One region of the Bradyrhizobium sp. AZCC 1719 genome, then DNA from elsewhere that is predicted to be linked to it. Evidence: riboswitches for the same ligand, from Rfam matches in the RefSeq annotation. Region 1 holds a riboswitch; the other holds the start of a gene.
The links. A riboswitch is a leader RNA that binds a small molecule or an ion and turns the genes downstream of it on or off. The one in region 1 is predicted to bind cobalamin.

Region 1 (3,409 bases):
GCGGTGTTCATGTCATGGGTGCGGCGGCGGTCGTCGCCGGTGTTCTTGCGCAGGTCCAAAAATTCCTCGATGTCGATATGCCAGGTTTCGAGATAGGCGCAGACTGCGCCCTTGCGCTTGCCGCCCTGGTTGACGGCGATCGCGGTGTCATTGGCCACCTTTAGAAACGGCACCACGCCCTGGCTTTCGCCATTGGTGCCCTTGATGTGCGCGCCGAGCCCACGCACGCGGCTCCAGTCGTTGCCGAGTCCGCCGGAATATTTTGCGAGCAGCGCATTGTCCTTGACCGACTTGAAGATGCCGTCGAGATCGTCGGCGATGGTGGTGAGGAAGCAGGACGACAATTGCGGCCGCAGCGTGCCGGAATTGAAAAGCGTCGGGGTCGAGGCCATGAAGTCGAACGACGATAACAGATCGTAGAACTCGATGGCGCGCGCCTCGCGGTCGATCTCGCGGACGGCCAGCCCCATCGCGACGCGCATGAAGAACGCCTGCGGCAGCTCGATCCGGTTGCCGTGCACATGCAGGAAATAGCGATCGTACAGCGTCTGCAGACCCAGGAATTGGAACGCCAGGTCGCGTTCCGGCTTCAACGCGGCAGCAAGGCTTTTCAGGTCGAAGCGTGCCAGATCGGGATCGAGCAGTTCGGCGTTGATGCCGGCCTTGATATAGGCCGGAAAGTACTCGCCGTAGCGCTCGGCCATCTCGGCCTGCGACGCGCTGGTCGGCGTATCATGCACGAAAGACAGCACCTCGGTGCGCAGCTTGTCGAGCAAGAGCCGCGCGCTGACATAGGCGTAGTTCGGCTCCTGCTCCACCAGCGTGCGCGCGGCCATCACCGACGCCAGCGCCAGTTCGTCCTCGCTGATGCCGTCATAGAGATTGCGCTGCGTCTCGGCGAGCACCGCCGTGGCGCCGACGCCCTCGAGACCAGTGCAGGCTTCTTCGATGATCAGCGTCAGCCGCGCGATATCGAGCGGGACCTGCGCGCCGCTGGCCAGCGTGACACGTAACGAGGGCTTCCCCGATGGAGGGGCGGCCTTGGCCACGTCCTGTCCGGCACGCTGGCGCGTGCGTTCCTCGCGATAGAGCACATAGGCGCGCGCGACCTTGTGATGCTCGCTGCGCATCAGGGCAAGTTCAACCTGGTCCTGCACGTCCTCGATATGAAAGGTGCGGCCCTCGCTCATCCGGCGCGACAGCGCACCGACGACTTCGGCGGTCAGTTGCTCGACGATTTCATGCACGCGGCGGGAGGCCGCCGCGCCATGTCCCTCGACCGCGAGAAACGCCTTGGTCATCGCCACCGAAATCTTGCTCGCGTCGAATTTCGAGACCGTTCCGTTGCGGCGAATCACCTGCATCGGCGGCTGCGCTTCCGAGGCGGCAAGCGATTCGGGACGCAGTCGGATGAATGGAGCGGCGTTGGCTTCGCGATCGAGAGAGAGTGACATCAAGAGACCCCGTGATGGTGTTGGGGCCGGATGTCTGAAGACGCTACAGCTTTAGCCCACGCGAAAACGCGGGCACGAATCTGCAAGCGCCGCCGGGACACCCCGCCCGTGGACGTTTTCTTCGGTGTCGCGGCAGGTCTCCTGGCTCGCAGGTCGCCGTTGTTCCCGTGTCTTCCCAATGCGATGCCGCATCAGTGACGTAAGATTCGGGAGCAACTCACTGCTTACAGTTGCGGGGGCAGCGCCGGATTTTCGCGCTTTCGCGCGATCACCGGCTTCCCTCTTAGCCACCATGTGTTGGGCCATGGCGGACCGTGACGGCTATATCTGGTGTTATTCGGATGCGGCTGTCAATGGGGCGAGCGGGCGATGTGCAAGAATTTCGGCGACGGAACCCTCTGGCTGTGAACAACGATCACAACGCACCGGTGAATGTCGTCGAGTTGACGCGCCTGCCGCGTTGCCGATAAGTGGACCCGTCGTGGTTCTTCGGGAGACGTTCTTCCGAAGCTAAGAGGGAAGCCGGTGCGGCCGAAAAGCCAAAGCCGGAGCTGCCCCCGCAACTGTAAGCGGCGAGCCGCTGTCCAACAAAGTCACTGAGACCTCGCAAGGTTTCGGGAAGGCCGGACAGCAGCATTGACCCGCGAGCCAGGAGACCTGCCTCGACAACATACACGTCCTCGGGCGGGGTGTCCCGGTGGTGCGGTTGCGATTTTCCGCGCGCGCTCTGCCGTCCGCGAAAAATCCAGACGTGTCACTTCGGCCTTTGCCCCCAACTTTTGGGGTTAAGCCAATGTCTACTTCCAATGCTACTTCTTCCAAAGCTACGTCTTCTTCCACCATCTCCACTGCTTCACTTTCCGTTGCCTCCCTCGGCACGCCGCGCATCGGTCCGCGCCGCGAGCTGAAATTCGCGCTGGAGTGTTTCTGGTCGGGCGCAACCGACGAGAAGGCGCTGATCGAAACCGGCGTCGGCCTTCGCGCCGCCAACTGGGCGCGCCAGAAAAAGCTCGGCGTCAGCGTGATCCCGTCGAACGATTTCTCGTTCTACGACCAGGTGCTCGACACATCAGTGATGGTCGGCGCAATCCCGGAGATCTATCGCTGGAACGGCGGGTCGGTCTCGCTTGCGACTTACTTCGCGATGGCCCGCGGCGCGCAAGGCAAGCCGCATGAGGCGAGCTGCGGCCATGCCCATCACGGACATGGCGCCGCGCACGGCGTGCCGGCGCTCGAGATGACAAAATGGTTCGACACCAACTACCACTACATGGTGCCCGAACTGGCGAAGGATCAGCAGTTCACTCTCGCCTCGCGCAAGCCGATCGAGGAATACGAGGAAGCCAAGGCGCTGGGCTATCAAACCCGCCCCGTGCTGGTCGGCCCCGTCACGTTTCTCAAACTCGCCAAGAGCAAGGATGCCGGTTTCAATCCGCTGTCCCTGCTTGATCGCTTGATGCCGGTTTACGTCGAGGTGCTCCGCGAACTTGCCTACCGGGGCGCGGAATGGGTGCAGATCGACGAGCCGTGTCTGGTGCTCGACCTCGACATCGTCGCCCAGCAGGCGTTGCATTATGCCTATGCGGAGATCGCGAGCGCCGTACCGCAGCTCAAGATCATGCTGACGACCTATTTTGGCGGGCTCGGCGCCAACCGCGACACCGCGCTATCCCTGCCCGTCGCCGGCCTGCATCTCGACCTCGTGCGCGCGCCGGAGCAGATCGACGAGCTTGCCGGCTTCCCTGATGACCGCGTGCTGTCGCTCGGAATCATCGATGGCCGTAACATCTGGCGCGCGGATTTGAGCCGGCTTCTCGATCGGCTCGAGCCCGTGATCGCCAAACTTGGCAAGCATCGCGTGCAGATCGCTCCCTCCTGTTCGCTGCTGCATGTCCCTATCGATCTGGCACTGGAGACCGGGCTCGATCCCGAAATCAAGAGCTGGCTGGCGTTTT
Region 2 (3,409 bases), 460 kb from region 1:
TTCCGCGCGATAGGCGCTGATGCGAAACACGTCCGCCATCACCTGCTCCGATAGCCCCTCGCCCGGCGTACCCCACGACACCAGATTGCCTTCCTTCAGCACCAGCACATGGTCGGCAAACCGCGCAGCAAGCCCGAGATCGTGCGTCACCACGATGACCAGCACGCCCTTGTCCGCGGTCGCGCGCAAGTTCTTCATGACGTCGATCTGGTGCCGCGGATCGAGCGAGGCGGTCGGCTCGTCGGCCAGGATGATCGGCGCCTCCACCGCGAGCGCACGCGCCAGCGCCACGCGGCTGCGCTCGCCGCCGGACAACTCGGTGACGCGGCGATCGCTGAACTCCATCACGTCGACCGCCTGCATCGCGCGCAGCACGGCCTCGGCGTCTTTCGGCGACAGCCGCGCCGGATCGGTTGCGCCATGCGGGTAGCGGCCGAGCGCCACGATATCGCGCGCCGGCAGCGGCCAATGCACGAGATGCCCCTGCGGCAGATAACCGAAACGTTTGGCGCGCTCGCGCAGCGGCAGCGAGGCCAGCGCATCGCCGCCGACCGCGATCTCGCCCTCGGAGGGGATTAGCCCGGCCAGCGCCCGCAACAACGTCGTCTTGCCGGCGCCGTTCGGGCCGACCAGCGCCACCAGGTGTCCCGCCGATAGCGCCAGCGAAACGTCCTTCAGCACGACGCGGCCGGCGAGCCGCACGCCGAGTCTCCTTGCGATCAGCAGCGCGGCCTCGCTCATGCGACGCCTCCGCCGAGCGCGCGGCGTTCGCGCATGATCAGATAGAGGAAGAACGGCACGCCGATGATCGAGGTCAGCACGCCGACCTTGATGTCCGACGTCGAGGGAATGATGCGCACCGCAATATCGGCAGCTAGCAATAGCGCCGAGCCTGCGAGTGCGCTCGGCACCAACAGCCGCCCGGGATCGTGGCCGATCAACGGCCGCATCAGATGCGGCGCGACCAGGCCGATGAAACCGATGGTGCCGGTGACGGCGACCGCGCCGCCCACACCGAGCGCGACGCCCGAAATCACGAACAGCCGTAGACGCCCGACATCGACGCCAAGGCTCTGCGCGGTTTCCTCGCCCAGGCCCAGCGCCCGAAAAGCATGGCGCTGGCTGAACAGCATCAGCGCGCCGGCAATGATGAAGGGAAACGCCAGCATCACATGCTGAAAGCTGCGGTCCTCCAGCGAGCCGAGCAGCCAGAATGCGATCTCCAGCACCACGAACGGATTGCTGGAGAGGTTCATCACCAGGGCGGTGGCGGCCCCCGCAAAGCTCGAAATCGCCAGCCCCGACAGAATCAGGATCAGCAAACCCGCGTTGCGGCCGGCGATCGAAAGCAGCACGAACACCGAAGCAAACGCCGCGACGATCGCGGCGACCGGGAGCGCATAGGAGCGGACGTCGGCCAGCCCGAGCGCGATCACCAGCACTGCGCCGAACGCGGCCGATTGCGGCGCGCCGAACAGCGAGGGCGAGGCCAGCGGATTGCGGAGCAAACCTTGCAGCGATGCGCCTGACAGCCCGAGAATGGCACCGATCGCCAGCGCCAGCAGCATGCGCGGCAGGCGGATCTCCCGCACGATCACCTGCGCCACCTCGCTGCCGCCGCCGAACAGCGCTTCCGCCACCGCAAGCGGCGACAGCCGCACCGGACCGATGCCGAGCGAGATCAGCGTCAAGAGCACCACGAGGGCAGCAAGGGCTGCCGTCGCGCCGATCCGCCGGCGCGCGGCTTCCTCATTGGTCAGGGTTACGGCCTCAACACTCATCGATCGTCCTAAAGCAGGTTTACCCGCCCCGGTACAGGTGGCGGGCAGACGTGCTCATGCGGCAAAAATAGCGCACTCGTCCAGTGAGGATCGCCGGACGCCCCGGGGCGCATTGACTCGGACTTTGACAAACTTCTACCATAGTTCCCGACGGTTCCCGTTTGGGGATCAAAAGGGAATGCGGTGCGGGGAAATCCCCCAATTCCGCGGCTGCCCCCGCAACTGTAAGCGGCGAATCCTTCGTCATGAGCCACTGGGCATCTCGGTCCTGGGAAGGCGACGATGGGTAACGACCCGCGAGCCAGGAGACCTGCCGTCAGCCGTGGTCACACGCGAAGATGTCGGTCGGGGAGTACAGACATTAGCTTCACCTGAGCTGCTCAAAGCACATGGTGAGACTTGGTTCGCTGTGACGTGCCACTGACGTCATACCGAGGTCCAAGTCATGTCTTTCACCAACACAGCCACGCGGCGGCGCGTCTGGCTTGCTTCCAGCTTTCTCATACCGATCGTATCGCTCGGCATTTCCGGCGCAGAGGCGCAGACGCCGGCGTCCGAACAATTGCCGCCGATCGAGGTCACCTCGCCCGGAGACCAGAACAGGACGCGCGCCAAACCGACCTACGATGAACCATCGACCTCGCGCCGCGTCGTGCCGGCGGCTGCGCCATCGAGCGGCACGAGACCCGCAGCGGGGACCGGCTCGAACGTCCCATCGCAAAGCGTTTCGCAAGGTGTGGGCGGAGCTGGCGGCCGGCAATTCTCCGGCATCGTCGGAACATCTTCGACCGTGATCACGGCTGAGGACATCGCGCACTCGCCGGCGCAAACCGTGCAGGAGATCATCGCGCAAACCCCGGGCGTGCAACTGACCAACCTGTACGGCGGCGTGAACGGCGCCGGGACCACGGTCGACGTCCGCGGGTTCGGCGCGTTCGCCACCAACAACACGCTTGTTCTCATCAACGGCCGCCGGCTCAACGACATCGACAAGGCCGGCGTCGATCTTTCAACTATCCCGCTTCAGTCAATTGAACGCATCGAGATCACCAGGGGCAACAGCGGCGCAGTGCTTTACGGCGACAACGCAATCGGCGGCGTCGTCAATATCGTCACCAAGACCGGCGTCGGCGGTCCGCCGGTCTCGATCCGCGGCGAAGCCGGAGTTGGGTCCTTCAACCAGCGTATGGCCTCTGTTTCGACTGCGTTGAACTCGGGCCCATGGTCAGCCTCGTTCTATGGCAACGGCGTCAAGTCCGATGGATACCGGGTGAACAACGCGCTCGATCAGCGCAACGGCATCGGCAACATCAACTACACCACCCCTGGCCTCACCGCATTCCTGACCTTATCGGGCGACGATCAAAAGCTGGGCCTCCCCGGCGGCCGCTTCGTTCAGCCTTCCATCGGACTCGACGAACTGGCCACTGACCGCAGAGGCACCGGCACGCCCTTCGATTATGCCAACAAGCAGGGCGCCAGCGCCACGGCCGGCTTCACCAAATCGCTTTGGAACGGCGCGGAACTCATCGTCGACGGCGGCGTGCGGGAAAAAAAGCAGCAATTAGGATTCTTTGGCACGAACCCGGGCTCCAGTTTCGCATCCACTTACGTCGATGCGAATTTGC

Region 2: linked by a shared signal. The riboswitch ahead of V1292_RS10160 (TonB-dependent receptor) and the one ahead of metE (5-methyltetrahydropteroyltriglutamate--homocysteine S-methyltransferase) in region 1 are both predicted to bind cobalamin.

Annotation. Positions count from the first base shown of each region.
Region 1 covers NZ_JAZHRU010000001.1:2,609,460-2,612,868, reverse strand. The annotation lists gene V1292_RS12350 (ribonucleoside-diphosphate reductase subunit alpha) at 1-1,454, opposite strand, end outside; cobalamin riboswitch at 1,569-1,786, opposite strand; cobalamin riboswitch at 1,920-2,133, shown strand; gene metE (5-methyltetrahydropteroyltriglutamate--homocysteine S-methyltransferase) at 2,248-3,409, shown strand, end outside.
Region 2 covers NZ_JAZHRU010000001.1:2,148,005-2,151,413, reverse strand. The annotation lists gene V1292_RS10170 (ABC transporter ATP-binding protein) at 1-741, opposite strand, end outside; gene V1292_RS10165 (FecCD family ABC transporter permease) at 738-1,781, opposite strand; cobalamin riboswitch at 1,916-2,113, shown strand; gene V1292_RS10160 (TonB-dependent receptor) at 2,227-3,409, shown strand, end outside.